DNA from 4 places in the Escherichia sp. B1147 genome. Region 2 is predicted to be linked to each of the others. Evidence: predicted binding sites of a transcription regulator. Region 2 holds the regulator's gene; each other region holds the start of a gene.
What was found. Region 2 encodes CRP, which controls carbon source genes, mostly activating them, when cyclic AMP is high. Its sites were predicted from a motif close to ATGTGANNNNNNTCACAT; they were not measured.
Positions count from the first base shown of each region.

Region 1 (7,826 bases), on a different contig from region 2:
TCCATTGCGCTTTGTCCGTGGAGGAAATCTTATCGATCTCGACTGGCTGGTGGAGGCGACCGCAAGCCAGATGCCGTTGCAGATGGATACTGCCGCGCGGCTGTTTGATAGCGGCAAGTCGTTTTATATGTGTGCCTGTCGTGAGGACGACTATGCGCCGAATTACTTTTTACCGACCAAACAAAACTGGCTGGATGTGATTCGCGCCTCCAGTGCGATACCTGGCTTTTATCGTAGTGGAGTGTCGCTGGAAGGCATTAACTACCTGGATGGCGGGATCAGTGATGCGATTCCGGTTAAAGAGGCGGCAAGGCAGGGGGCGAAAACACTGGTGGTGATCCGCACCGTACCGTCGCAAATGTACTATACGCCGCAGTGGTTTAAACGTATGGAACGCTGGCTGGGTGACAGTAGCCTGCAACCGCTGGTCAATCTGGTACAGCATCATGAAACCAGCTATCGTGACATCCAGCAATTTATTGAGAAACCACCGGGCAAGCTGCGGATATTCGAAATTTATCCGCCGAAACCGTTGCATAGTATCGCGCTCGGCAGTCGGATTCCGGCGCTGCGCGAAGACTATAAACTTGGGCGTTTATGTGGGCGTTATTTCCTCGCCACGGTTGGTAAGCTATTAACTGAAAAAGCGCCGCTTACCCGCCATCTGGTGCCAGTGGTGACACCGGAGTCGATCGTCATTCCGCCTGCGCCAGTCGCCAACGATACGCTGGTTACCGAAGTGCTCGACGCGCCGCAGGCGAATGACCCGACATTTAACAATGAGGATCTGGCTTGATTTGCCGTTTTATCGACACCCACTGCCATTTTGATTTTCCGCCTTTTAGTGGTGATGAAGAGGCCAGCCTGCAACGCGCGGCACAAGCGGGCGTAGGCAAGATCATTGTTCCGGCAACCGAGGCGGCAAATTTTGCCCGCGTGTTGGCGCTGGCGGAAAATTATCAGCCACTGTATGCCGCGTTAGGGTTGCATCCGGGGATGATGGGAATACACACCGATGCATCGCTGGATCAGTTACAGCAGGCGCTGGAAAGGCGTTCGCCGAAAGTGGTGGCGGTGGGGGAGATCGGTCTTGATCTCTTTGGCGAAGATCCACAGTTTGAGAGGCAGCAGTGGTTGCTCGACGAACAACTGAAGCTGGCGAAACGCTACGATCTGCCGGTGATCCTCCATTCACGGCGCACGCATGACAAGCTGGCGATGCATCTTAAGCGCCACGATTTGCCGCGCACTGGCGTTGTCCACGGTTTTTCTGGTAGCCAGCAACAGGCCGAACGGTTTGTGCAACTGGGCTACAAAATTGGCGTAGGCGGCACCATCACTTATCCGCGCGCCAGTAAAACCCGCGATGTGATAGCGAAGTTGCCGCTGGGGTCGTTGCTGCTGGAAACCGACGCGCCGGATATGCCGCTAAATGGTTTTCAGGGGCAACCTAATCGCCCGGAACAGGTCGCCCGTGTGTTTACCGTGCTTTGTGAGTTACGCCCGGAACCAGCGGATGAGATTGCCGACGTGTTGCTTAATAACACGTATGCAGTGTTTAGCGTGCTGTAGGCCGGATAAGGCGTTCACGCCGCATCCGGCAGTTGGCGCACAATGCCTGATGCGACGCTTGACGCGTCTTATCATGCCTACAGGTGTATGCCGATCCGTAGGCCGGATAAGGCGTTTACGCCGCATCCGGCAGTTGGCGCACAATGCCTGATGCGACGCTTGACGCGTCTTATCATGCCTACAGGTGTATGCCGATCCGTAGGCCGGATAAGGCGTTTACGCCGCATCCGGCAGTCGGTGCACAATGCCTGATGCGACGCTGACGCGTCTTATCATGCCTACAGGCCGGTGCCAAACAGCAGGCCGGATAAGGCGTTCATGCCGCATCCGGCAGTTGGCGCACAATGCCTGATGCGACGCTGACGCGTCTTATCATGCCTACAAGTGCCGCATCTGGCATGTCACAGATACAGCGCCGGGAATATTAACCGGCTCACCCCGCGCTCCCGTAGCGCGTTAGCCACCTGCTCAACATCTTCTGGTGTGGCACTCGCCCAGCTTTGCGCTTCGCCATACACGCCGTGGGCATGAAACGCGTTCAGGCGAACCGGAACATCACCAAGCTCCTTGATAAACGCTGCCAGCTCATCAATGTGTTGCAAATAATCCACCTGGCCGGGGATCACCAGCAAACGCAGTTCCGCCAGCTTGCCGCGCTCTGCAAGCAAACAGATGCTGCGCTTAATCTGTTGATTATCGCGTCCGGTTAATTGCTGATGACACGTGCTACCCCATGCTTTGAGATCGAGCATTGCGCCGTCGCACACCGGGAGTAATTTTTCCCAGCCGGTTTCGCTCAACATGCCGTTACTGTCCACCAGACAGGTGAGATGGCGCAGCTGCGGATCATGTTTGATGGCAGTAAACAGCGCCACCACAAACGGCAGCTGCGTCGTGGCTTCGCCACCGCTTACCGTTATCCCTTCAATAAACAGCACAGCTTTGCGGACATGACTAAGCACTTCGTCCACGCTCATGGATTGCGCCATCGGCGTGGCATGTTGCGGACACATCTTCAGGCAGGTATCACACTGCTCGCAGACAGCCGCGCTCCACGCCACTTTGCCGTCAACAACCTGCAACGCCTGATGCGGACACTGCGGAACGCATTCCCCGCAATCATTACAGCGCCCCATCGTCCACGGATTGTGGCAATTTTTGCAGCGCAGATTGCAGCCCTGTAAAAACAGAGCCAGACGACTGCCTGGCCCGTCAACGCAGGAGAAGGGGATAATCTTACTGACTAAAGCGCATCTGCTGTTCATGGCTTATAACGCGCGGTTGGCGTTCCAGAATACGAGTGTTGCGTGCAGCCTCTTCACCCAGCCACGTAGTGTTGGTACGTGAACCTTCGGCACGATATTTTTCTAAATCCGACAAACGCACCATATAACCGGTAACGCGAACCAGATCGTTACCGCTGACGTTGGCGGTAAATTCACGCATTCCGGCTTTAAAGGCACCGAGGCAAAGCTGTACCAGCGCCTGCGGATTGCGCTTGATGGTTTCGTCGAGCGTCAGGATGTCGCTGATTCCGGAGTAATAATAAGCATGATGCGGGGCGACAGTTTGCAGATGAGTGATTGGATCTGGCTCATCGCCATACGACAAGCGTGCGCCCGGCGTAGTGCCGATATCGGAACTGATCCCCGACTGTGCGTGTAACATCGCACGTTTTTGCCAGCCATATTTCACGGGCGTACTGGCGACAAACTCCGCCAGTTGTGCGCTGATGCGATAACCGACTTCATTCGCGGCGGCTTCTTTACCGTAGCGCGCGGCGATACCTTCTTTCTCGCACAGCAAGTTAACCGCTTCCGCCAGCCCGTACATGCCAAACATCGGCACAAAACGTTCAGGATCAATCAACCCTTCTTTCACCAGGAAGCTATTCTCAAAGAAGTGTGATTGTTGATAGAGGAATTCACACCGTGCATCGATGATGGCGATCTGCTGCTGGCAGTAGTGCGGTAGAGTGCGCGTAAAGAAGTCATCCAGCGACTCACTGCGCTCGGCAATGGCTTTCAGGTTAAGGCGTACCAACGTGCTACCACCGCCAGCCAGCGGCAGTGAGTTGTAACAGCTCACGATCCCGTAGCCCCCTTTTGTGAAAATTTTATCATGTACCGGGCCATTGGCGATGTGCGGTTTGCTACATTCACAAATGTTTTTTGCCACTTCCAGTAGCAGAGCATCAGGGGTAATTTCGGGATCGTAGATAAAGGTCAGGTTCGGCGAAACCTGCTTCAGCTCTGCATCTGCGCGTAATATCGCCCGAGTGACAGGGGAATCCGACGGGCCGATATTAGCATGCATAAAGGCGTCTGGCAGCGTTCTGTCGAGATAACGCCAGAAACGTTTTATTCGAATATCAATTTCGTCTTGTGTTAGAATTCTAACATACGGTTGCAACAACGCATCAAGTTGCCCCAGGTAGACCGGCATCGATGTTACCGAAGGGACATGATGATAAAGAATGGTTAGCAGAGAGAGTGCGTCATCAAGATCTTTGGCACCTTCCAACTCCAGCCATTCGGAACCGTTCGCCAGAAAACGGGCGTAATCGGGTAAGACATAGCGCGGTTTGTACGGCGCATGACCTTCAAACATATCGCAGATTACGCCTTCATCCAGCGCGCGGCGGGCTTCGGCAGACAGTTGTGGGTAAGGCAGATTGTTTTCTGCTTCCAGCGCCAGAAAATGGCGTTTCTGCTCCGGGGTAAGTACCGGACTGGTCACAATTTGCTGGCAACGTTGTTGCAGTGCGCTTTCATTAGACGTGGGCATCTTCTTTTCCTTTTATGCCGAAGGTGATGCGCCATTGTAAGAAGTTTCGTGATGTTCACTTTGATCCTGATGCGTTTGTCACCACCGGTGCATTCATTTGAAAGTGAATTATTTGAACCAGATCGCATTACCGTAATGCAAATTTGTAAGTAGATTTTCTTAATTGTGATGTATATCGAAGTGTGTTGCGGAGTCGATGTTAGAATACTAACAAACTCGCAAGGTGAATTTTATTGGCGACAAGCCAGGAGAATGAAATGACTGATCTGAAAGCAAGCAGCCTGCGTGCACTGAAATTGATGGACCTGACCACCCTGAATGACGACGACACTGACGAGAAAGTGATCGCCCTGTGTCATCAGGCAAAAACTCCGGTCGGCAATACCGCCGCTATCTGTATCTATCCTCGCTTTATCCCGATTGCTCGCAAAACGCTGAAAGAGCAGGGTACTCCGGAAATCCGTATTGCTACGGTAACCAACTTCCCTCACGGTAACGACGACATCGACATCGCGCTGGCCGAAACCCGTGCGGCAATCGCCTACGGTGCCGATGAAGTTGACGTAGTGTTCCCGTACCGTGCGCTGATGGCGGGTAACGAGCAGGTTGGTTTTGACCTGGTGAAAGCCTGTAAAGAGGCTTGCGCGGCAGCGAACGTTCTGCTGAAAGTGATCATCGAAACCGGCGAACTGAAAGATGAAGCGCTGATTCGCAAAGCGTCTGAAATCTCCATCAAAGCAGGGGCTGATTTCATCAAAACCTCTACCGGTAAAGTCGCGGTGAACGCGACGCCGGAAAGCGCGCGCATCATGATGGAAGTCATCCGTGATATGGGCGTAGAAAAAACCGTTGGTTTCAAACCAGCGGGCGGCGTACGTACTGCAGAAGATGCGCAGAAATATCTCGCGATTGCAGATGAACTGTTCGGTGCTGACTGGGCAGATGCGCGTCACTATCGCTTTGGTGCTTCCAGCCTGCTGGCAAGCCTGCTGAAAGCGCTGGGCCACGGCGACGGTAAGAGCGCCAGCAGCTACTAAATAAGATGCTTTGCGCCTGATGCGCTGCGCTTATCAGGCCTACGATACGTATCACCCGTAGGCCTGATAAGGCGTAGACGCATCCGGCAAAAGCCGCCTCATACTCTTTTCCACGGGAGGTTACCTTGTTTCTCGCACAAGAAATTATTCGTAAAAAACGCGATGGTCATGAGCTGAGTGATGAAGAAATTCGTTTCTTTATCAACGGCATTCGCGACAACACTATCTCAGAAGGGCAGATTGCCGCCCTCGCGATGACCATTTTCTTCCACGATATGACAATGCCGGAGCGTGTCTCGCTGACCATGGCGATGCGAGATTCAGGAACCGTTCTCGACTGGAAAAGCCTGCATCTGAATGGCCCGATTGTTGATAAACACTCCACCGGCGGCGTCGGCGATGTGACGTCGCTAATGTTAGGGCCGATGGTGGCTGCCTGCGGCGGTTATATTCCGATGATCTCCGGTCGCGGCCTCGGTCATACTGGCGGTACGCTCGACAAACTGGAATCCATCCCTGGCTTCGATATCTTCCCGGATGACAACCGTTTCCGCGAAATTATTAAAGATGTTGGCGTGGCGATTATCGGCCAGACCAGCTCACTGGCTCCGGCGGATAAACGTTTCTACGCGACCCGCGACATTACCGCGACAGTGGATTCCATCCCACTGATCACCGCCTCGATCCTGGCGAAAAAACTGGCGGAAGGTCTGGATGCGCTGGTGATGGACGTGAAAGTGGGTAGCGGCGCGTTTATGCCGACCTACGAACTCTCTGAAGCTCTTGCCGAAGCGATTGTTGGCGTGGCTAACGGCGCTGGCGTGCGCACCACTGCGCTGCTCACCGACATGAATCAGGTGCTGGCCTCCAGTGCCGGTAACGCGGTTGAAGTACGTGAAGCAGTGCAGTTCCTGACAGGTGAGTATCGTAACCCACGTCTGTTTGATGTCACGATGGCGCTGTGCGTGGAGATGCTTATCTCCGGTAAACTGGCGAAAGATGACGCCGAAGCGCGCGCGAAACTGCAGGCGGTGCTGGACAACGGCAAAGCGGCAGAAGTCTTTGGTCGTATGGTAGCGGCACAAAAAGGCCCGACCGACTTCGTTGAGAACTACGCGAAGTATCTGCCGACAGCTATGCTGACGAAAGCCGTCTATGCTGATACCGAAGGTTTTGTCAGTGAAATGGATACCCGTGCGTTGGGGATGGCAGTGGTGGCAATGGGCGGCGGTCGCCGTCAGGCATCTGACACCATCGATTACAGCGTCGGCTTCACTGATATGGCGCGTCTGGGCGACCAGGTTGACGGTCAGCGCCCGCTGGCGGTTATCCACGCGAAAGACGAAAACAGCTGGCAGGAAGCGGCGAAAGCGGTGAAAGCGGCAATTAAACTTGCCGATAAAGCGCCGGAAAGCACACCAACTGTCTATCGTCGTATCAGTGAATAACGGTATACTGATCTGATCATTTAAATTTGAAGCACTGAGTACGGAGAACATATGAAACGTGCATTTATTATGGTGCTGGACTCATTCGGCATCGGCGCTACAGAAGATGCAGAACGCTTTGGTGACGTCGGGGCTGACACCCTGGGTCATATCGCAGAAGCTTGCGCCAAAGGCGAAGCTGATAACGGTCGTAAAGGGCCGCTGAATCTGCCAAATCTGACCCGTCTTGGGCTGGCGAAAGCACATGAAGGTTCTACCGGTTTCATTCCAGCAGGAATGGACGGCAACGCTGAAGTTATCGGCGCGTACGCATGGGCGCACGAAATGTCATCCGGTAAAGATACCCCGTCTGGTCACTGGGAAATCGCCGGTGTACCGGTTCTGTTTGAGTGGGGATACTTCTCCGATCACGAAAACAGCTTCCCGCAAGAGCTGCTGGATAAACTGGTTGAACGCGCTAACCTGCCGGGTTACCTAGGTAACTGCCACTCTTCCGGTACGGTCATCCTGGATCAACTGGGCGAAGAGCACATGAAAACCGGCAAGCCGATTTTCTATACCTCCGCTGACTCCGTGTTCCAGATTGCCTGCCACGAAGAAACCTTTGGTCTGGATAAACTCTACGAACTGTGCGAAATCGCCCGTGAAGAGCTGACCAACGGCGGCTACAACATCGGTCGCGTTATCGCTCGTCCGTTTATCGGCGACAAAGCCGGTAACTTCCAGCGTACCGGCAATCGTCACGACCTGGCAGTTGAACCGCCAGCACCGACCGTGCTGCAAAAACTGGTTGATGAAAAACACGGCCAGGTGGTTTCTGTCGGTAAAATTGCAGACATCTACGCCAACTGCGGCATCACCAAAAAAGTGAAAGCGACTGGCCTGGACGCGCTGTTTGACGCCACCATTAAAGAGATGAAGGAAGCGGGTGATAACACCATCGTCTTCACCAACTTTGTTGACTTCGACTCCTCCTGGGGCC
Region 1 is NZ_LFHY01000022.1:36,087-43,912, reverse strand. Features, by position in the region: gene A9180_RS20755 (patatin family protein) at 1-796, shown strand, start outside; gene A9180_RS20750 (metal-dependent hydrolase) at 793-1,572, shown strand; gene A9180_RS20745 (YjjW family glycine radical enzyme activase) at 1,974-2,837, opposite strand; gene A9180_RS20740 (YjjI family glycine radical enzyme) at 2,809-4,359, opposite strand; gene deoC (deoxyribose-phosphate aldolase) at 4,617-5,396, shown strand; gene deoA (thymidine phosphorylase) at 5,522-6,844, shown strand; gene deoB (phosphopentomutase) at 6,896-7,826, shown strand, end outside.
Region 1: a site for CRP is predicted at 4,470-4,487, ahead of deoC (deoxyribose-phosphate aldolase). Genes of this name have one in related genera too.

Region 2 (7,826 bases):
GTGACTTCCTCGATCCAATCGTCGATAAAATCATTCATATCGAACAGCAAAACATGTTCGAGTACACCGGCAACTACAGCTCGTTTGAAGTGCAGCGCGCCACTCGCCTGGCGCAGCAACAGGCGATGTACGAAAGCCAGCAAGAGCGCGTGGCACATCTGCAAAGTTATATCGACCGTTTCCGTGCTAAAGCCACCAAAGCAAAACAAGCACAGAGCCGCATTAAGATGCTCGAGCGCATGGAGCTGATTGCCCCCGCGCACGTCGACAACCCGTTCCGCTTTAGCTTCCGCGCGCCGGAAAGCCTGCCTAACCCGTTGTTGAAGATGGAAAAAGTCAGTGCGGGCTATGGCGATCGCATTATTCTCGACTCAATCAAACTGAATCTGGTCCCCGGTTCGCGCATTGGTTTGTTAGGCCGTAACGGCGCGGGTAAATCGACATTAATCAAACTGTTAGCCGGTGAACTTGCGCCAGTCAGCGGTGAAATTGGCCTGGCGAAAGGGATCAAACTCGGCTACTTCGCCCAGCATCAACTGGAATACCTGCGCGCCGACGAATCGCCTATTCAGCATCTGGCGCGTTTAGCTCCGCAGGAACTGGAGCAAAAACTGCGTGACTACCTCGGCGGTTTTGGTTTCCAGGGCGATAAAGTAACCGAAGAGACGCGCCGTTTCTCAGGTGGTGAAAAAGCGCGTCTGGTGCTGGCATTGATCGTCTGGCAGCGCCCGAATCTGTTGCTGCTCGATGAACCGACCAACCACCTTGACCTCGACATGCGCCAGGCACTCACCGAAGCGTTGATTGAGTTCGAAGGCGCGCTAGTTGTCGTTTCGCACGACCGCCATTTACTGCGTTCCACCACTGACGATCTCTATCTGGTTCACGATCGTAAAGTCGAACCGTTCGACGGCGATCTGGAAGATTATCAACAATGGTTGAGCGACGTACAAAAGCAGGAAAACCAAACCGACGACGCGCCAAAAGAGAACGCTAACAGCGCCCAGGCGCGTAAGGATCAGAAGCGTCGGGAAGCAGAACTGCGTGCGCAAACCCAGCCGCTACGTAAAGAGATCGCCCGTCTGGAAAAAGAGATGGAGAAGCTGAACGCGCAACTGGCGCAGGCGGAAGAAAAGCTGGGTGACAGCGAACTGTACGACCAGAGCCGTAAAGCGGAACTGACCGCCTGCCTGCAACAACAAGCGAGCGCGAAATCCGGCCTGGAAGAGTGCGAAATGGCATGGCTGGAAGCCCAGGAGCAACTGGAACAGATGCTGCTGGAAGGCCAAAGCAACTGATGGCGCAGATAACGACGACCGATGTCAATGAATTCAGCAGCAGTGCTGAATTCACCCCTATGCGCGGTTTCAGCAATTGCCATCTACAAACCATGCTGCCGCGTCTGTTTCGTCGTCAGGTGAAATTCACTCCGCACTGGCAGCGGCTGGAGTTGCCCGACAGCGACTTTGTCGATCTCGCGTGGAGTGAAGATCCCACACAGGCGCAGCATAAACCGCGTCTGGTGGTGTTTCATGGTCTGGAGGGCAGTCTGAATAGCCCTTATGCCCACGGCCTGGTTGATGCGGCTAAAAAACGCGGCTGGCTGGGTGTGGTGATGCATTTTCGCGGATGCAGCGGTGAACCTAACCGCATGCACCGCATTTACCATTCGGGCGAAACCGAAGACGCCAGTTGGTTTTTACGCTGGCTGCAACGTGAGTTTGGCCATGCGCCAACGGCTGCCGTCGGCTATTCTCTCGGCGGCAATATGCTGGCATGCCTGCTGGCCAAAGAAGGTAATAATGTCCCGATTGATGCGGCGGTGATTGTCTCCGCGCCGTTTGTGCTGGAAGCCTGTAGTTACCATATGGAAAAGGGCTTTTCCCGCGTTTATCAGCGTTACCTGGTGAATCTGTTAAAAGCCAATGCTGCGCGTAAACTGAAGGCGTACCCCGGAACACTGCCAATAGATCTCGCTCAGTTGAAATCGGTGCGCCGCATCCGCGAATTTGACGATCTAATCACCGCCAAAATTCACGGCTACGCCGATGCTATCGACTATTATCGTCAGTGTAGCGCCATGCCGCTGCTCAATCGGATCGTCAAACCGACGCTGATTATTCACGCCAAAGACGATCCGTTTATGGATCATCAGGTGATCCCGAAACCAGAAAATCTTCCTCCGCAAGTAGAGTATCAACTGACTGAACATGGCGGTCATGTTGGTTTTATTGGCGGTACATTATTTCACCCACAAATGTGGCTGGAGTCACGCATTCCTGACTGGTTAACAACGTATCTGGAGACGAAATCATGTTGATTCCCTGGCAAGACATCTCCCCTGAAACGCTGGAAAATTTAATTGAAAGCTTTGTGTTACGTGAAGGCACCGATTATGGTGAACAAGAGCGTACGCTTGAACAGAAAGTCGCCGACGTCAAACGCCAGCTACAGTGCGGAGAAGCGGTACTGGTCTGGTCGGAACTGCACGAAACGGTCAATATCATGCCGCGCAGTCAGTTTCGCGAATAACCTGCAACCGTCGGCGGACGAAATAATAATGATAACCAGGTCATGGAGTTACTATGTCTGCCAAACATCCGGTCATTGCGGTAACAGGGTCCAGCGGCGCGGGGACCACCACCACCAGCCTCGCGTTTCGTAAAATATTCGCGCAGTTAAATCTGCAAGCAGCCGAGGTGGAAGGCGACAGTTTTCACCGCTACACCCGCCCGGAAATGGATATGGCGATCCGCAAGGCGCGCGATGCCGGGCGGCATATCAGCTACTTCGGCCCCGAAGCCAACGACTTCGGCCTGCTGGAACAAACCTTTATTGAATACGGCCAGAGCGGCAAAGGGAAATCACGCAAATACCTGCATACCTACGACGAAGCCGTACCGTGGAATCAGGTGCCAGGCACATTCACCCCGTGGCAGGCGCTACCGGAACCCACCGATGTGCTGTTTTATGAAGGTTTGCACGGCGGCGTGGTCACACCACAACATAACGTCGCGCAGCATGTGGATTTACTGGTAGGCGTAGTGCCTATCGTTAACCTGGAGTGGATTCAAAAGCTTATCCGTGACACCGGCGAGCGCGGACACTCACGAGAAGCGGTGATGGACTCGGTTGTACGTTCAATGGAAGACTATATCAACTACATCACGCCGCAGTTTTCCCGCACCCATCTTAACTTCCAGCGCGTCCCCACCGTCGACACTTCAAACCCCTTCGCCGCAAAAGGCATTCCATCGCTGGATGAAAGCTTTGTGGTGATTCATTTTCGTAATCTGGAGGGGATCGATTTCCCCTGGCTGCTGGCGATGTTGCAAGGTTCGTTCATTTCCCACATCAATACATTAGTGGTGCCGGGAGGCAAAATGGGTCTGGCAATGGAGTTAATTATGCTGCCGCTGGTGCAACGACTGATGGAAGGGAAGAAAATCGAGTAACTTCACCAATAAGCCGGATAAAATACTATCCGGCATCACAACGGGGTAGTTAAATCACGCAGCAACCACTTCATAAGAGTGGGTAATATTCACCGCTTTTTCCAGCATCAGCGCCACTGAACAATATTTCTCAGCAGAGAGATCCACCGCACGCGCAACCGCTGCATCCTTCAAGTCGCGACCGGTGACGATAAAATGCAAATTGATATGGGTAAACAGGCGCGGTGCCTCTTCGCGGCGTTCAGAGGTCAGTTTTACTTCACAATCGACCACATCCTGACGCCCCTTCTGCAGGATAGAAACCACATCAATGGCGCTACAGCCACCCGCCGCCATCAGCACCATTTCCATCGGGCTTGGCGCTTTATCGCCAGAGTTACCATCCATTAAAATCTGGTGACCAGAGGCGGATTCGCCCAGAAAAGTTAACCCTTCAACCCACTTTACACGCGCTTGCATAATCGAAACTCCATTGCGTCAGTTTTCCTGACAGAGTACGCGTACTGACCAAATCGCGCAACGGAAGGCGACCTGGGTCATGCTGAAGCGAGACACCAGGAGACACAAAGCGAAAGCTATGCTAAAACAGTCGGGATGCTACAGTAATACATTGATGTACTGCATGTATGTAAAGGACGTCACATTACCGTGCAGTTCAGTTGATAGCCCCTTCCCAGGTAGCGGGAAGCACATTTCGGCAATCCAGAGACAGCGGCGTTTTCTGGCTCTGGAGAAAGCTTATAACAGAGGATAACCGCGCATGGTGCTTGGCAAACCGCAAACAGACCCGACTCTCGAATGGTTCTTGTCTCATTGCCACATTCATAAGTACCCATCCAAGAGCACGCTTATTCACCAGGGTGAAAAAGCGGAAACGCTGTACTACATCGTTAAAGGCTCTGTGGCAGTGCTGATCAAAGACGAGGAGGGTAAAGAAATGATCCTCTCCTATCTGAATCAGGGTGATTTTATTGGCGAATTGGGCCTGTTTGAAGAAGGCCAGGAACGTAGCGCATGGGTACGTGCAAAAACCGCCTGTGAAGTAGCTGAAATTTCCTACAAAAAATTTCGTCAATTAATTCAGGTGAACCCGGATATTCTGATGCGTCTCTCCGCGCAAATGGCGCGTCGTCTGCAAGTCACTTCAGAGAAAGTCGGAAACCTTGCGTTCCTCGACGTTACAGGTCGCATCGCGCAGACGCTGCTGAATCTGGCGAAACAACCCGATGCAATGACTCACCCGGACGGTATGCAAATTAAAATTACCCGTCAGGAAATTGGTCAAATTGTCGGCTGTTCTCGTGAAACCGTAGGGCGCATTCTGAAGATGCTGGAAGATCAGAACCTGATCTCCGCACACGGTAAAACCATCGTCGTTTACGGCACTCGTTAATCCCGTCGGAGTGGCGCGTTACCTGGTAGCGCGCCATTTTGTTTAAACCGATGTGGCGCAGACTGATTTATCATCCTGATATCAACTATGCACTACGACAAACTCTGGTGCTATGTTTGCCCGTGGCCGTTGGTCTGTTGTTTGGCGAATTAAGACTCGGCCTGCTGTTTTCACTCGTCCCTGCCTGTTGCAACATTGCGGGGCTTGATACCCCCCATAAACGTTTTTTCAAACGCCTGATTATTGGCGCGTCGCTGTTTGCTACCTGTAGCTTACTGACACAGCTGCTGTTGGAAAAAGATATCCCCCTGCCCTTTTTGCTGACCGGGTTAACGCTGGTACTTGGCGTCACTGCCGAGCTTGGGCCATTGCACGCAAAATTGCTTCCCGCATCGTTACTCGCCGCCATTTTTACACTCAGTCTGGCGGGATATATGCCGGTCTGGGAACCGTTGCTCATCTACGCGTTAGGCACGCTCTGGTACGGACTGTTTAACTGGTTCTGGTTCTGGCTCTGGCGCGAACAGCCCCTACGCGAGTCACTTAGTCTGCTCTACCGTGAACTGGCTGATTACTGTGAAATCAAATACAGTCTGCTCACTCAGCATACCGATCCTGAAAAAGCACTCCCGCCACTGCTGGTACGCCAGCAAAAAGCGGTCGATTTGATTACCCAGTGCTATCAGCAAATGCACATGCTTTCCGCGCAAAATAATACCGATTACAAGCGGATGTTGCGCATTTTTCAGGAAGCACTGGATTTACAGGAACATATTTCGGTCAGTTTGCATCAACCTGAAGAGGTGCAAAAGCTGGTCGAGCGTAGCCATGCAGAAGAAGTTATCCGCTGGAATGCGCAAACCGTCGCCGCTCGCCTGCGCGTGCTGGCTGATGACATTCTTTACCATCGCCTGCCGACGCGTTTTACGATGGAAAAGCAAATTGGCGCACTGGAGAAAATCGCCCGCCAGCATCCGGATAACCCTGTGGGGCAATTCTGCTACTGGCACTTCAGCCGCATCGCTCGAGTGCTGCGTACCCAGAAACCGCTTTATGCCCGCGATCTGCTGGCGGATAAACAGCGACGAATGCCGTTACTTCCGGCGCTAAAAAGTTATCTTTCCCTGAAATCGCCAGCACTACGTAATGCCGGACGACTGAGCGTGATGTTAAGCGTTGCCAGTTTGATGGGGACCGCGCTGCATCTGCCGAAGTCGTATTGGATCCTGATGACGGTGTTGCTGGTGACACAGAATGGTTACGGCGCGACCCGTCTGAGGATTGTGAATCGCTCCGTGGGGACCGTGGTCGGGTTAATCATTGCGGGCGTGGCGCTGCACTTTAAAATTCCCGAAGGTTACACCCTGACGTTGATGCTGTTTACCACGCTCGCCAGCTATCTGATATTGCGCAAAAACTACGGCTGGGCGACAGTCGGCTTTACCATTACCGCGGTGTATACCCTGCAACTGTTGTGGCTAAACGGCGAGCAATACATCATTCCCCGTCTTATCGATACCATTATTGGTTGTTTGATTGCCTTCGGCGGCACGGTATGGCTGTGGCCGCAGTGGCAGAGTGGTTTATTGCGTAAAAACGCCCATGACGCCTTAGAAACCTACCAGGAAGCGATTCGTCTGATCCTGAGTAAAGATCCACAACCTACGCCACTGGCCTGGCAGCGAATGCGGGTAAATCAGGCACATAACACTCTGTATAACTCATTAAATCAGGCGATGCAGGAACCGGCGTTTAATAGCCATTATCTGGCAGACATGAAACTGTGGGTAACGCACAGTCAGTTTATTGTTGAACATATTAATGCCATGACCACGCTGGCGCGGGAGCACCGGGCATTGCCGCCGGAGCTGGCGCAGGAGTATTTGCAGTCTTGTGAAATCGCTATTCAACGCTGTCAGCAGCGGCTGGAGTATGACGAACCGGGTAGTTCTGGTGACGCCAATATCATAGACTCGCCAGAGATGCTGCCGCACGAAGGCGCGGCTGGTACCCTGGAACAGCATTTACAACGGGTTATTGGCCATCTGAATACGATGCACACCATTTCAGCGATGGCCTGGCGGCAGCGACCGCATCACGGGATTTGGTTGAATCGGAAGTTACGGGATTCGAAGGCGTAATATCATCATTGCCAGAAGCAAACCGTAGGTCGGATAAGGCGTTCACGCCGCATCCGACACCCTTTGCCTGATGCGACGCTTACCGCGTCTTATTTACGCCCCAACCACCTTCGCCACCGCGTTGGCAAAACGTTGCATCCCTTCATCAATATCCGCATCTTCCACCACCAGCGACGGTGCAAAACGCATCACATCCGGTCCGGCATTCAGCACCATTACGCCAGCCTCTGCGCCCGAATACAGGAAATCACGCGCCCGACCTTTGTACTGCGGCTTAAGCTCTGCGCCAATCAACAACCCCATACCGCGAATATCGCTAAACACATCAAACTGCTGATCTACCTTCTGCAAATGGTCAACAAAACGCTGGCGTTTCGCGTGAATGCCTTCCAGCACTTCAGGGGTATTGATGATATCAAACGCCGCGCCCGCTACTGCACAGGCCAGAGGATTACCGCCGTAGGTGGAACCGTGAGAACCAGGATGAAACGCAGAAGCAATTTCCGCCGTGGTCAGCATGGCGCTAATCGGGAAGCCGCCGCCTAACGCTTTCGCAGAGGTCAGAATATCCGGCGTCACACCGTAGTGCATGTAAGCAAACAAATCGCCTGTCCGCCCCATCCCGCACTGCACTTCATCAAACACCAATAATGCCTGATGTTGATCGCACAGCTCGCGCAAGCCCTGCAAAAACTCTGGCGTCGCAGCCGTCACGCCGCCCTCGCCCTGGATCGGCTCAACCACCACCGCACAGGTGTGATCATCCATCACCGCTTTCACTGCGTGGAGATCGTTAAAGGGAACGTGAATGATGTCTGCCGGTTTCGGCCCAAAGCC
Region 2 is NZ_LFHY01000008.1:10,780-18,605, forward strand. Features, by position in the region: gene A9180_RS07395 (ABC transporter ATP-binding protein) at 1-1,298, shown strand, start outside; gene A9180_RS07400 (hydrolase) at 1,298-2,320, shown strand; gene A9180_RS07405 (YheU family protein) at 2,314-2,532, shown strand; gene A9180_RS07410 (phosphoribulokinase) at 2,586-3,455, shown strand; gene A9180_RS07415 (OsmC family protein) at 3,510-3,914, opposite strand; gene crp (cAMP-activated global transcriptional regulator CRP) at 4,216-4,848, shown strand; gene A9180_RS07430 (YccS/YhfK family putative transporter) at 4,899-6,989, shown strand; gene argD (bifunctional acetylornithine/succinyldiaminopimelate transaminase) at 7,083-7,826, opposite strand, start outside.

Region 3 (7,826 bases), on a different contig from region 2:
AAACCAGGAACACGCTGACCTTCGCCATTCACGCTAGCCCACACGCCACGACTCCCTAAGGTAATCAGGACGGTACGGATACCTTTCTCATGCAGTACCTGCGCAGCTTTCGCCGCATCTTCATCATTTTCAACACGAATACCGGTAAGTTTTTCTGCTTCCGTTTCGTTTGGCGTAATGATGTCCACCAGCGCCAACAATTCATCGGGTAATTCGCGAGCCGGAGCCGGGTTAAGAGCAACGATAGTCTTATTTTGATGGGCAATTTTCGCTGCTGCCATCACACTTTCGAGTGGTGATTCCAGCTGCATTAATAATGCTGAGGCATTCGCAATACGCTCGCGTTGTGCTTCTACCAGCACAGGGGAAAGGGCAGCGTTAGCTCCAGAATGAATACCGATGACGTTCTCGCCTTCACTATTAACAAAAATCAGCGCTACACCTGTTGATTCACCGTTGATCACGCTTACAGGTGAAATATCAATGTTATCAGTAGCGAGCTGCTGGCGTACGCTCTCGCCAATGCTGTCATCACCAGTACAGGCTATAAACGAGATATTCGCGCCGCTACGCCCTGCTGCCACAGCCTGATTCGCACCTTTGCCGCCAAATGCGACTTGATAGTGGTTACCGGTTACGGTTTCGCCTGGAGTAGGAAAAGATTGAAGATTAAGGATATGGTCAGCATTAATGCTGCCAAGAACAACGAGGCTGCCTGCGTTTTGCATATTCGGGATGTCCATAAAATGCGCCACCGGGTTAGGGTGGCGCGTGCCCTGCTTTTCTTTATATTACACGTTCATCTGTCGATGACGTATTAATGCCACTATCAGGTTATAAAACCTGACTAAGACTACTGCTTAACAACCAGTTTCAGATCAACCGGATATTTCGCCTGAACTTTTTCGCCTTTCAGAACTTTATCAGCGGTTTCGACACCTTTTGCGCCAATCTGATCGGGTAACTGAGCGATAGTCGCTGCCAGTTTGCCATCATTTACTGCTTTTTCGCCATCAGGTGTACCGTCAAATCCGACGACCATCACATCTGATTTACCTGCAGTTTGCAGCGCACGCAGTGCGCCCAGCGCCATTTCATCGTTCTGCGCGAACACTGCCTGTACATCCGGATGAGCGGTCAGCAGGTTCTGCATTACGTTCAAACCTTTGGTGCGGTCGAAGTCTGCGGGCTGGCTGGCAAGGACGTTAAATTTGTGAGCAGCAACAGCCTGCTGGAAACCTTCGCCACGTTCACGAGCTGCGGATGTACCGGCAATGCCTTGCAGTTCGATAACTTTCGCACCTTCACCTGCTTTCTTCGCGATGTAATCACCTGCGATTTTACCGCCCAGTACGTTGTCAGAAGCAATATGGCTCACCACTTCGCCTTTCGTTGCCTGACGGTCAAGGGTGATAACCGGGATGTTCGCCTGGTTTGCCATCTTCACGGCGTTACCCACCGCGTCGGAGTCGGTCGGGTTAATCAGCAGAATTTTGGTGCCGCGAACGGTTAAGTCCTGCACGTTCGCCAGCTCTTTTGCGGGGTTGTTCTGGGAATCCAACACCACCAGGTTATAGCCGAGTTTATCTGCCTCTTTCTGCGCGCCATCTTTCAGCGATACAAAGAACGGGTTATTGAGCGTGGAAACCACCAGCGCAATGGTGTCTTTTGCCATTGCATTCGCACTAACGGTGGCGCTTAACGCAACAGCAGAAACCAGGGTAGCCAGTTTTTTCATGTTCATATTCAAGATGTCCTGTAGTCGTTATTACTGCTTTTTGTTGTCTACCAGCACCGCCAGCAAAATCACCACAGCTTTGACGATCATCTGGTAATAGGAGGAAACACCTAACAAATTCAATCCATTATTTAGGAAGCCAAGAATTAATGCGCCGATCAACGTCCCAACAATGCGACCTTTACCGCCCGCCAGACTCGTACCACCCAGAACCACTGCCGCAATGGCATCCAGTTCATAGCCCGTCCCCGCCGTCGGTTGCGCGGAGGAGAGGCGTGCCACTTCAATAATCCCAGCCAGCGACGCCAACAGACCACAAAGAGAATAGACGATGATTTTGATTTTATTGACGTTGATACCAGAAAGACGCGTTGCCGCTTCATTGCCGCCCAGCGCGTAGATGTAACGTCCCAAACGCGTGTGGTGCAGCATGTACCAGGCCGCGAGGAAGACAATCCCCATGATCCATACAGGCGTAGGTACACCCAGCGGACGACCAATACCAAACCAGCCAAACAGATCGGCGTTCTCGGTAAAGCCTGTATTCACCGGGCTACCGTTGGTGTAAACCATGGTCACACCACGCAGTAAAAGCATCATAACCAGCGTGGCGATAAACGCCTGGACGCGACCTTTCGCCACTATCACCCCGGTTACCGCGCCAATTGCGGCACCTAACGCGAGAGCGGCTGCGACAGCCACCAGTGCGTTAACTTCAATACCGACGATAGATGCAGCGACAGCGCCGGTCAGCGCCAACAGAGAACCTACAGACAGGTCGATGCCCGACGTCAGGATCACCAGCGTCATCCCGACCGCCATTATGGCGTTCACCGAGGTTTGCTGGAGAATATTGAATAAGTTATTGATGGTGAAAAAGTTCGGGCTTAACGTCGAGACAATCGCGATCAGCACCAGCAGAGCGATAAGCGATTTCTGCTCCATCAGCCACGCTTTCGTGAAATAACGGCGACCAGAGACAGTCTGGGTTGTCATTTTTTTACTCCTGATTCACGCGATTAAGCTTGCCCACAGCGGCAGCCATTAACACTTCCTGGGTGGCCTGCTCACGAGTAAATTCCCCGCTGAGATGCCCTTCATGCATGACGATGATGCGATCGCTCATGCCTAATACTTCTGGCATTTCCGATGACACCAGAATGATACTCAGGCCATCGGCTTTGAACTGGTTAATCAGCTGATAGATCTCTTTTTTCGCGCCGACATCTACGCCACGGGTAGGTTCATCAAGGATAAGCACTTTTGGGCGCGTCATCAGGCCACGGGCAATCGCCACCTTTTGCTGATTGCCACCGGAGAGCAGGCCAATCGCCTGTTCCATTGACGGCGTTTTCACATTGAACAGGCGAATAAAATCACTCACGGCCTGCTGTTCATCGGCATGCTTCAAACTGCCGCCAGTACGGCTGAAGTAGCGCAGCGCAGTCAGCGACATATTTTCTTTTACTGACATGCCCAGCACTAAACCGTCGCGTTTACGGTCTTCAGAGATATACACAATGCCGTTCGCCAGGCCATCCTGCGGTGAACGGGTAATAACTTCATGCCCATCCAGCGTGACATAGCCGCTGGTGCGCGGGAGGGCGCCGTAGAGCACTTTCATCAATTCGGTACGCCCCGCGCCCATCAAACCAGAGACGCCAAGGATTTCGCCATTGCGTAGGGTAAAAGAGACATTGTTAACACCAGGTCCGCAGAGATTATCGACTTTCAGGCGGATATCTCCCGGCACTTTGTCCAGGTGTGGATACTGCTCTTCCAGTTTGCGGCCCACCATCATCTCAATCAGCGAATCTTCGGTCAGTGATGCCACTTCACGCTCGGCAATAAATTGCCCGTCACGAAAAACGGTAACGTCATCGCAAATCTCGAAGATTTCTTTCATGCGGTGGGAAATATAGACAATGCCGCGCCCTTGCGATTTCAGCTCGCGAATGACCCGGAACAGGGATTCGGTTTCGGTATCAGTCAGCGCATCTGTCGGTTCATCCATAATGATGACTTTCGACTCAAAGCTTAATACCTTCGCGATTTCAACCATTTGCTGGTCACCGATCGAAAGATCACCCACCAGCTTGTCGCTTTTAAAACGCAGGTTAAGTTTTGCCAGCAATTTATCCGCTTCGGCATACATGGTTTTCCAGTCAATTTTGCCAAAGCGATTCACAAACTCACGACCGAGGAAAATGTTTTCCGCAATGGTCAACTGCGGGATCAGGTTCAGTTCCTGATGGATAATACCAATTCCGGCTTCCTGGGAAGATTTCGGCCCGGTAAACGTCGTTTCTTTACCCAACCATAAAAGCGTACCGGCATCGCGAGTATAGATACCGGTAAGCACTTTCATCATGGTGGATTTACCCGCGCCGTTTTCGCCTACCAGCGCCATCACGCGGCCCGGATAGACATTTAACGCGGCGCCCGAGAGGGCTTTTACGCCCGGGAAGGCTTTATCAATACCTTTAAGCTGTAGTAATGCTTCCATGACGGCCTCAGAACGTCACGCCAGCACAGAGAATGATATTCGCATACGGAGAACATTCTCCGCTGCGAATTACCGCCTGACTTTCGGCAGTTAGTTGTTTGAATTTTTCATGCGTGGTGTAACGAATTTCAATGGTGTTTCCCTGGTGTTGTTGCAGCTGCTCAAGGTGAGTGAGCAACGTTTCGTGGAGTTGCGGATTATGTTGTTTGATCTCTTCCGCAATAATGGCTGCCTCAACCTGCATTTCACTCGTAACAACTTCCAGCACCTGCATAAAAGAAGGTACACCCTGGGTTAATGCCATATCGATACGCGTTGTCGTTTTAGGGATGGGTAAACCAGCATCACACACCACCAGCGTATCGGTATGCCCCAGACGGGAGATCACCGATGAAATATCAGAATTAAGAACGGCGCCTTTTTTCATTTTTTTCTCCATCAGCGAAACGTTTCGCTGACCAGCAGTTTAATCCTGACTGAACAGAGAAAACCATCGCAACGTTACTGAAATGTGATCAACATCGAAACGTTTTACATCGTGATTAAGCATGAAAAACAAAAACGCCTCCTTTATGGAGAAAGGAGGCGTCTGGCGTTAGATTTCGACCTGAGTACCCAGCTCGATAACCCGGTTTGGTGGGATTTCAAACTGATCCGGTGCGCGCAGTGCATTACGCTGCAACAGCAAGTACAGTTTGCCACGCAAACGTAAGTACCACGGGCGTTTGCCGAGGATCAGCGACTCATGGGACATAAAGAATGAGGTTTCCATCATCCGGCAACTTAACCCTTCCAGGCCACAGCGGTGGAAGACTTCTTCCACGTTTGGTGTTTCCCGCCAGCCGTAGCTTGCCACCACGCGCCAGAAAGTGGGCGACAGTTGTTCAATCTGTACCCGACGGACATTATGGACATATGGCGCGTCTTCGGTACGCAGAGTTAACAGAATCACCCGCTCATGCAATACCTTGTTATGTTTCAAGTTATGCATCAGCGCAAAGGGAATGACATTGATTGCACGCGACATATACACCGCTGTTCCGGGAACGCGAACAGGCGGTGATTTCTCCAGCGAAGCAATCATCGCTTCCAGAGAATTACCATGTTCGTGCATCCGCCGCAGCAGGCGGAAACGCTCGCTCTTCCAGGTGGTCATCACGATAAACATCACCGTACCGAGGCTCAATGGCAACCAGCCGCCGGAAAGCAGTTTATCGAGGTTAGCGGTGAATAGCGGAATATCGACACAAAGGAAAGCAATCAGGATCAGCGCAACAAAATACTTGTTCCAGTGCCAGTTCTGACGCGCCACTGTCGTCGAAAGAATAGACGTCAGTACCATTGTTCCGGTCACCGCAATCCCGTACGCCGCCGCCAGGTTACTGGAGTGCTCAAAGCTAACAATCACAATCACTACTGCGACATAGAGCATCCAGTTCACAAACGGAATGTAGATTTGCCCTGACTCCATTTCAGAAGTGTGAATGATGCGCATCGGCGACAGATATCCCAGACGTACAGCCTGACGCGTCAACGAGAAGACGCCAGATATAACCGCCTGCGAAGCTATTACCGTCGCCAGTGCGGCGATTATCAGCAGCGGGATCAGCGCCCAGTCCGGAGCCAACAGGAAAAACGGGTTCTTAATCGCTTCCGGATTCTTTAGCAGCAATGCTCCCTGACCAAAGTAGTTAAGGGTCAAAGACGGCAATACGACAGTGAACCACGCCAGACGAATCGGGAACTTACCAAAATGCCCCATATCGGCATACAGCGCCTCGACACCGGTAATCGACAGCACCACCGCCCCTAATGCAATAAAGGAAACGGTTTTATATTCAAGGAAGAAATGCACCGCCCACATCGGATTCAGCGCATGCAGCACTTCCGGGTTAGCAATAATGCTACGTAACCCCAGCCCTGCCAGAATCAAAAACCAGGTCAGCATGATTGGCGCAAACAGCTTACCAACCATAGCAGTGCCATGTTTTTGAATCATAAACAGTAACGTGAGAACAATTATTGAGAGGGGAACTATCCAGGTATCCAGTTGCGGGGCGACGATTTCCAAACCTTCGATGGCAGACATCACCGAAATGGCGGGTGTTATGACGACTTCGCCATAGAAAAAGCTGCCGCCGATCAGCCCCATAATCACTAACATTGAGGTCGTTCGAGCCGACGTATTACGCCCGGCAAGCGACATCAACGTCAGAATCCCCCCTTCTCCGGCGTTATCCGCGCGCATCACGAAGGTAAGATATTTGATGGAAACCACAAAGATTAACAGCCAGAAAATCAGCGATAGAAAGCCAAACACGGCATCGCGTTCAACGCCAAAACCAAACTGGCCAGACAAACATTCACGAAGCGTATATAACGGGCTGGTACCAATATCGCCGTAGACAACTCCAATCGCCGCGAGGGTAATCGCGGGCAACGATTGCTTATTATCAGTGCTCATAGACTAGTCTTTCGTTGAAATATGAAATGTGTGCGTAGTCCCTTGGCCCACAAAAAAGCGTTCAGTATGCACGATTAACGGCAAAATCGTACTCCTAAATGCGGCCACATTAACCTGGCTCAAAGAAAAATAGCCGTCCTTTGAGACTATTTTTGCCACCAGCAAGAAACGTCTATACTCGCAGTTTACGCAGAACTTTTGACGAAAGGATGCCACTTCATTATGGCTCACCCTCACTTATTAGCGGAAAGAATTTCCCGTCTAAGCAGTTCGCTGGAAAAGGGGCTTTATGAGCGTAGTCACGCCATCCGCCTTTGTTTGTTAGCGGCATTAAGTGGTGAAAGCGTGTTCCTGCTTGGCCCACCAGGTATTGCTAAAAGTTTGATTGCCCGACGCTTAAAATTCGCCTTTCAGAATGCGCGCGATTTTGAATATCTGATGACCCGCTTCTCCACCCCGGAAGAAGTTTTTGGCCCCCTTTCCATTCAGGCGTTAAAAGATGAGGGACGCTATGAACGCTTAACCAGCGGTTACCTGCCGGAAGCAGAAATCGTCTTTCTGGATGAAATCTGGAAAGCTGGCCCTGCGATTCTTAATACCTTGCTAACCGCCATTAACGAACGTCAATTCCGTAACGGCGCCCATGTCGAAAAAATCCCGATGCGCTTGCTGGTGGCGGCCTCCAACGAATTGCCAGAAGCAGACAGCAGCCTGGAAGCATTATATGACCGAATGCTGATTCGTCTGTGGTTAGATAAAGTGCAGGATAAAGCGAATTTCCGCTCCATGCTGACCAATCAACAAGATGAAAATAACAATCCGGTTCCTGCCGCCTTGCAGGTCACAGATGAAGAATATGAACGCTGGCAGAAAGAGATTGGTGAAATTACGCTACCCGATCATGTATTTGAGCTGATTTTTACGCTTCGCCAGCAACTGGATAAACTACCGGATGCGCCTTACGTCTCCGATCGTCGCTGGAAAAAAGCGATCCGTTTATTACAAGCCTGCGCCTTTTTTAGTGGTCGTGAGTCAGTAGCCCCGGTTGATCTTATCTTGCTGAAAGATTGCCTGTGGTATGACGCACAAAGCCTGAATTTGATTCAACAACAGATAGA
Region 3 is NZ_LFHY01000004.1:3,661-11,486, forward strand. Features, by position in the region: gene rbsK (ribokinase) at 1-728, opposite strand, end outside; gene rbsB (ribose ABC transporter substrate-binding protein RbsB) at 854-1,744, opposite strand; gene rbsC (ribose ABC transporter permease) at 1,769-2,734, opposite strand; gene rbsA (ribose ABC transporter ATP-binding protein RbsA) at 2,739-4,244, opposite strand; gene rbsD (D-ribose pyranase) at 4,252-4,671, opposite strand; gene kup (low affinity potassium transporter Kup) at 4,840-6,708, opposite strand; gene ravA (ATPase RavA) at 6,931-7,826, shown strand, end outside.
Region 3: a site for CRP is predicted at 4,754-4,771, ahead of rbsD (D-ribose pyranase). Genes of this name have one in related genera too.

Region 4 (7,826 bases), on a different contig from region 2:
ATGTCATACAATTGCTGCTTCATTTTATGCAAACTTCGTTCATCCTTATTTAAACCGAAACTTTACTGCGAGAGAGGGGGCTAGAATTCAGTCGTTTCCAGACTGGTATGTATTTAAGGGGAAACCTACTGTAGTAAGCCACAAATTGTTACAGAGAGAAGGTCGTGAAGATGAAAAATACTTATGTCAATACAATCAAATAGGCAATGCCGTTCCACCATTAATGGCAAAGGAAATTGCATTAAATATCTTTAATGAGGTATTTTATAATGATAAAAAATAATGTGTTTGTGCATGGAAATAATATATTACAAAAGCTTAACAGTAAAGTAAAGTATACAGATCGAGAATCAGTTTTATTTTTAAAAGAGATAAGCCAAAGATATGAAGTTTGGAAGAAAGGTAATCTAGAACTCAAAGGACCATTTAAAAATTCTTCTTTAGATGAAATACAAGAAATAATCTGTAAAAGAGTTGAACTCTTAAATAATTACAAGGATTTTCTTGATGTTCAAAAATATGCAGAACATTTTGACTCAAGATCAAATCTACACTCATCCGTTCTTGAAGAGTTTATGTATTATTTATTTAAAGATATAGTTGAAGAAATAAGTCCACATGCTCTTATAGGTAAATCACATTCGTTTAAAGATATATTTTTTAGGTCAAATTCATATGGTAATATGGTGGAAAGGCCTTATGCTGTAATTGAGAAAAAAGATCATGATTTTTCGATCGGAGTCAGTGTAAATGCTGAGATGAATTGCAATGGATCTCAAAAAAATGAGGTTCATATTTGGGATATTCCTGCTATAGCAATTGAATGTAAAACGTACCTTGATAAAACAATGCTACAGGATGTTTCAACGGCGGCTGAAGAAATAAAACTCAAAAATCCAAATGCAATGTATATTGTAGTTGCAGAATGGATAAAGTTAACCGAGAATATAAATTTGAAAAAATATAAGGTTGATCAAATTTATGTGCTACGCAAACAAAAGAACACCGATAGAGAATACAGGTTTTTAGATGGTTATGTAAAAAATCCAATTTACGAAGATGCAGTGATGCATTTGTTTATTCTTGTAAAAGACTTCCTAACGTCTGATTGGGAGGGTGGTGTAAATTATGGGTTGCAAAATGGCTATCTCCTTTGATTGAATAATTTATTTACCGTTGTTTAAGTAGGTGGTTTTTTATAAACCACCTACTTGTGGTGATATAGAATTAAATGCAATAAAACCTTGATGGTCATAATTCCTAACGTGCTATATACTAAACTGTCTTCCTAGTTAACTTTAACCCCCGAAACCCCGCTAGATATTCTTGTTTTGCTACTATAAATATCCGCCGACTGAATCAAAAATTACTCATTTCTACCAACCATATACTCAAGGAATCTTTGCCCTCGTAATTTAACTCTTGCTTTAGTCTCCGAATTAAGATTCGAAGTTTGTAATAATATCTCCAATACAAATTCCTTATCGACATTTTCTACTTTGCAACTAATAGCCTTAGCTATTTCCGCACCGAGGATGATTTTCAGGCGTGTTTCAACGCTTTTGGATAAAGATTTCTCTTTGGTCTTGAGTCGATTTAGACGCATCTGCGCTGATGCTATTTTTTGCTCAATTGTTTTTTCTGTTCTCGGCTTTCTGTTTTTATCGTCCGTACTCATAATTACTTTGCTTTTTTGTTTTTAAAAAAATGAATTACAATTAAAAAATAAAAGGTCAAATAATACGCAGAAAGTTGAATATTTTTCATTTCAAATTAAAATACGCAGCACGAAATGATTATTCCAGACAATCACCTGCTGAATAAGCTAACCCTGTTCATGATGGTATTCTTCCCGAAAAATGGTGCTTTGGTTTTAAAAATGATAAGACAGCAAGCTCAAAATAAAATTATGCAATACAAACGAGTACAATCACTAAATTAAAATATCTGAGACTCTCAGTGTTCCTTATTTTATCAAATCAATGAAAACAATTTCACCTGTTGTCTTTAGATTCTTATTTCATCTCTTAACCTGTAAATTGTGCAACACATAAAGGCATCTGTTATTTTCACAATTCTATCTGATTTAAGCTTCCCCGCCTTACGGCAGGAAGGAAACACTACGCTTGTACTTACAGGCGCCCTCTAAAAATAATACATTTAATATAACCATACTCATCCGATTTCCATCCTATTAATTCCACAGATATTAAAGCTATAGTCTATATTTAATTATAGACAAAGTTTTTACATCGTCATTATTTAAAACTCCTTTATGAAATATAAAAATAAAGCAATGACAACCTATACACTTAATTCTTGAGTGCGTGGGTCTACCGACAGTTGCTTGTCGCCGGTTAAAATAAAAACCAAGGTCAACGTCAACACCAAGGTTTTTCTTACGAAAAACTAGCTAGATGCAAATAAATCAAATTAATAAACGCTCACCCTTCACGCCAAAACTGCAAAATAGCGTCAACAAATTTGTCTACAATCATCCCCCGACTGAAATGACGGCTTCGTAGCGCCGTCGTCCAGTTCTCCGGCGATCGGTACGCTGAACCGTAATATCCCTTTCTCAAATTATTTGGATTTTCATCAGGTGCGTTTGTCAGTTCTCTTTTAAAGTGATATGACGGGTGCGGGATATGTCTGCGCAAACCGCGCCAGTTGTTTTATTCCAGGATGAACAACATCTTTATTTTCAGGCAATGAGAACCCTGAAAAGTTAGTTTTGCACAGTAACTTTATTATCTTTCACCGAGAGCAACACTGAATCCGCCACCGCTTTACCCCCCGCAGTTTCACCGCCAATAATCAATAAACTATTATTCCAGGGCAATGATACTCCGTAGGCCCGACCTTGTGTCAGTTCGCCAGACTTATCCCATTTCCCGTTATGCCACAAATAAATATCAGCACTATACGATTTTTTCAGGCCTTCATGCGCATAGTTCTTACCGTTCTGGTAATTTTTGCGCGAGCCTATAAAACCTGCGCCTCCGGCAAATATAAGAGAATCATTGCTTATCCCCGCAAAACCGCCAGCGACGCCATCTGGTGATGAGACGGGAGGAAGCTTATTCCATTTTATGTTATTGCCGGTAAAATCAAGTTCAAATACGGCATCTGTCCGCAGCCCAGGCTTTGCTTCCCCATTAATAAGCCAGGTTTTATCACCTTTATTCACAACCGCCGCACCAGCCGTACCGTACCAGGGAGATTCGCCAGCGTAACTCCATTGCTGTGTAGAGGGATCAAAAGACAACAGAAACTTATTGAAGAAATAATCTTCTGCTTTTTTATCGAAATAGTGGGTGTTGATTTTATCTATGATTTTTGAATCTTTTCCGGCCTCATTGAGATCCTCAAAATAGCCATTAAATATATTCTGATTTACTCCACCGGTAATATAGGCTTTGCCGTTGTGTACAAATGTCACATGACCCGCCATGCCTATCGGTGCGTGTGACATCAATTTAATCCAGGTATTAGTTGCTGGGCTATATTTGTACACATCATTGAACACCCTGGTTAAACCTTGTTGGTTTTTGCCAATACCGCCGAATACATACAAATCACCATCAATAAATGCGGACGTTGCTTGATCTCTCGTGCCACCGGGGAACTCAGCCAGAGCTGTCCATTTTTTATCTTTGGCTTGCGTATCCAGCTTGTACCATGCTGTTCCTGCACTACCTAAACCAATGTAGACAGTGTTGTTTTCAATTGCTCCAGTACCACTTTTCAATGGCACTGGAGTCTCCGGTAATACAGACGCGTTCGCGGCAAATGATGCCATCATGATAGCAAGCGCCATTATTGTTTTATTCATTGTGAATGACTCCTGCTACGCTGGAATTCAAATGTCGCACCATGTGCCTGTATACCTTTTATACCAAAACTAAATAGCAATCTTTGCAACAAAGTCAGTTTTGTTGTGTCGGTCACAACTTATGCAATGGGGGAACAGGTTAAGAGAGAAGCATCAGGGGATATGATGCGTTTTACAGTCAGTGTGCTTCAGCACGCCGTCAGCAATCACCACCACAATCGCCGAGGAACCAATAAAGTTTAATTTTTCCAGGTTAATCCATTGTTATGTTGGACGACACGTTATGTAAATTGGTCAACCATTATTGCGATGAATGTCACATTCCCCGATCACTAACTGCCGATCCCCCTTTGTTATCATTTGCAGCAACCGGCAGCGGAGTGGATTTCTTGTGATGTGGTTAACCAATTTTAGATTTCAGGTTGACATGTATTACCAAAAGGTAGAACTTATACGCCATCTCATCCGATGCAACGCCACGGCTGTGGTCTGGTTGTTCATTCGGATACCTAAACAACTCCGGGGTTCCGCGTCTCTTCGCTGTTGAACCCACTACGTGAAAGAGGAATAAACATGGAACAGACCTGGCGCTGGTACGGCCCTAACGATCCGGTTTCTTTAGCTGATGTCCGTCAGGCGGGCGCAACTGGCGTGGTTACCGCGCTGCACCATATCCCGAACGGCGAAGTATGGTCCGTTGAAGAGATCCTCAAACGCAAGGCTATCGTTGAAGACGCAGGCCTGGTGTGGTCTGTCGTGGAAAGCGTGCCAATTCACGAAGATATCAAGACCCACACTGGCAACTATGAGCAGTGGATTGCTAACTATCAGCAGACCCTGCGCAACCTGGCGCAGTGCGGCATCCGCACCGTGTGCTACAACTTCATGCCAGTGCTCGACTGGACCCGTACCGACCTCGAATATGTACTGCCAGACGGCTCAAAAGCGCTGCGTTTCGACCAGATCGAATTCGCTGCGTTTGAAATGCATATCCTGAAGCGTCCGGGCGCGGAAGCCGATTACACTGAAGAAGAAATTGCTCAGGCCGCTGTTCGCTTCTCCACCATGAGCGACGAAGATAAAGCGCGTCTGACCCGTAACATCATCGCTGGTCTGCCGGGCGCGGAAGAAGGTTATACCCTCGACCAGTTCCGTAAGCACCTGGAACTGTACAAAGATATCGACAAAGCCAAACTGCGCGAAAACTTTGCTGTCTTCCTGAAGGCGATCATTCCAGTTGCGGAAGAAGTCGGCGTGCGTATGGCTGTTCACCCGGACGATCCGCCGCGCCCGATCCTCGGCCTGCCGCGCATCGTTTCCACCATTGAAGATATGCAGTGGATGGTCGACACCGTGAACAGCATGGCGAACGGTTTCACCATGTGCACCGGTTCCTACGGCGTGCGTGCTGACAACGATCTGGTTGATATGATCAAGCAGTTCGGCCCGCGTATTTACTTCACCCATCTGCGCTCCACCATGCGTGAAGATAACCCGAAAACCTTCCACGAAGCGGCGCACCTGAACGGTGACGTTGATATGTACGAAGTGGTGAAAGCGATCGTTGAAGAAGAGCACCGTCGTAAAGCGGAAGGCAAAGAAGACCTGATCCCGATGCGTCCGGACCACGGCCACCAGATGCTGGACGACCTGAAGAAGAAAACCAACCCAGGTTACTCCGCGATTGGTCGTCTGAAAGGCCTGGCCGAAGTTCGCGGCGTCGAAATGGCGATCCAGCGCGCTTTCTTTAGCCGTTAATATCCACCGGCATGGCTGCGCGCCGTGCCGGTTCCTTCTTCCTTGCCGTCACTCTTTGAAGACGGATTCTGGAGTTTACGATGACTACTATTGTTGACAGCAATCTGCCGGTTGCCCGCCCGTCATGGGATCATTCTCGTCTGGAATCACGCATTGTGCATCTCGGTTGCGGGGCGTTTCACCGCGCGCACCAGGCGCTGTACACCCATCATCTGCTGGAAAGTACCGACAGCGACTGGGGCATCTGCGAAGTTAACCTGATGCCAGGCAACGACCGCGTGCTGATCGAAAACCTGAAAAAACAGCAACTGCTGTACACCGTGGCGGAAAAAGGCGCAGAAAGCACCGAGCTGAAAATTATTGGTTCGATGAAAGAAGCCCTGCATCCGGAAATCGACGGTTGCGAAGGTATTCTCAACGCGATGGCGCGTCCTCAGACGGCGATTGTCTCTCTGACGGTCACGGAAAAAGGTTACTGCGCCGATGCGGCAAGTGGTCAGCTGGATCTTAACAATCCGCTGATCAAACACGATCTGGAAAACCCGACCGCGCCGAAATCCGCGATTGGTTACATCGTAGAAGCCCTGCGTCTGCGTCGTGAAAAAGGGCTGAAAGCGTTCACGGTGATGTCCTGCGACAACGTACGTGAAAATGGTCATGTGGCGAAAGTTGCCGTTCTGGGGCTGGCTCAGGCGCGTGACCCGCAGCTGGCGTCATGGATCGAAGAGAACGTCACCTTCCCATGCACCATGGTTGACCGTATCGTTCCGGCAGCTACCCCAGAAACGTTGCAAGAAATTGCTGACCAGCTGGGCGTTTATGACCCGTGCGCCATTGCCTGCGAACCGTTCCGTCAGTGGGTCATTGAAGATAACTTCGTTAATGGTCGTCCGGACTGGGATAAAGTCGGCGCGCAGTTCGTTGCGGATGTTGTACCGTTCGAAATGATGAAACTGCGTATGCTTAACGGCAGCCACTCCTTCCTGGCGTACCTCGGTTATCTCGGCGGCTATGAAACTATCGCCGACACCATGACTAACCCGGATTATCGCAAAGCAGCCTTTGCCCTGATGATGCAGGAACAAGCGCCAACGCTGTCAATGCCGGAAGGGACTGACCTGAACGCCTATGCGACGCTGCTGATCGAGCGTTTTAGCAACCCGTCTCTGCGTCACCGTACCTGGCAGATTGCGATGGACGGCAGCCAGAAGTTACCGCAACGTCTGCTGGACCCGGTGCGTCTGCACCTGCAAAACGGCGGTAGCTGGCGTCACCTGGCGCTTGGCGTAGCGGGCTGGATGCGTTACACCCAGGGCGTGGATGAGCAAGGTAACGCTATCGACGTGGTAGACCCGATGCTGGCCGAGTTCCAGAAGATCAACGCGCAGTATCAGGGCGCAGAACGCGTGAAAGCGCTACTGGGCTTGAGTGGTATTTTTGCCGATGATCTGCCGCAAAATGCAGACTTTGTGGGCGCGGTGACTGCGGCTTATCAGCAACTGTGCGAGCGCGGCGCGCGTGAGTGTGTGGCTGCACTGTAACTGACTGATTACCCTACAGACATTCTGGTCAATCAAAAACATATTTGGTTGACCAGTTTTCGTTTTTTGCCCACCTGTACGTGCCAACTTCCAGTGCTAATGGTATAGTTTGAAATTAACGGTCAACGTAAAATTGCCCGATAAACAAGCTTATCGGGCCTACGGATCAATCGCAATTTATTGAATACGCACTCTTTGTAGGCCGAATAAGGCGTTCACGCTGCATTCGGCAATAATTTGATTAATCGCATCTAACGGACACAACATCATGAAATCTGCCACCTCTGCGCAAAGACCTTACCAGGAAGTTGGGGCGATGATCCGCGATCTGATCCTTAAGACGCCGTATAATCCTGGCGAACGGCTGCCGCCGGAGCGCGAAATCGCAGAAATGCTGGATGTCACCCGCACGGTGGTCCGTGAGGCGCTGATCATGCTGGAGATCAAAGGGCTGGTAGAAGTACGACGTGGTGCCGGTATTTATGTTCTCGACAATTTACCCAGCCACAATGCAGACAGCGCAGAGGCCAACGTCTGCAATGACGCCGGTCCTTTTGAACTGTTACAGGCGCGCCAGTTGCTGGAAAGTAACATCGCCGAGTTTGCCGCTTTGCAGGCCACCCGTGAAGACATCGTTAAAATGCGTCAGGCATTGCAACTGGAAGAGCGTGAACTGGCCTCCAGTGCGCCGG
Region 4 is NZ_LFHY01000019.1:36,720-44,545, forward strand. Features, by position in the region: gene A9180_RS19630 (DNA cytosine methyltransferase) at 1-283, shown strand, start outside; gene A9180_RS19635 (Bpu10I family restriction endonuclease) at 270-1,157, shown strand; gene A9180_RS19640 (conjugal transfer protein TraD) at 1,367-1,678, opposite strand; partial or broken gene A9180_RS23545 (sialate O-acetylesterase) at 2,445-2,624, opposite strand; gene A9180_RS19645 (N-acetylneuraminate epimerase) at 2,729-3,835, opposite strand; gene uxuA (mannonate dehydratase) at 4,409-5,593, shown strand; gene A9180_RS19660 (fructuronate reductase) at 5,674-7,134, shown strand; gene uxuR (Uxu operon transcriptional regulator) at 7,403-7,826, shown strand, end outside.
Region 4: a site for CRP is predicted at 4,140-4,157, ahead of uxuA (mannonate dehydratase). Genes of this name have one in related genera too.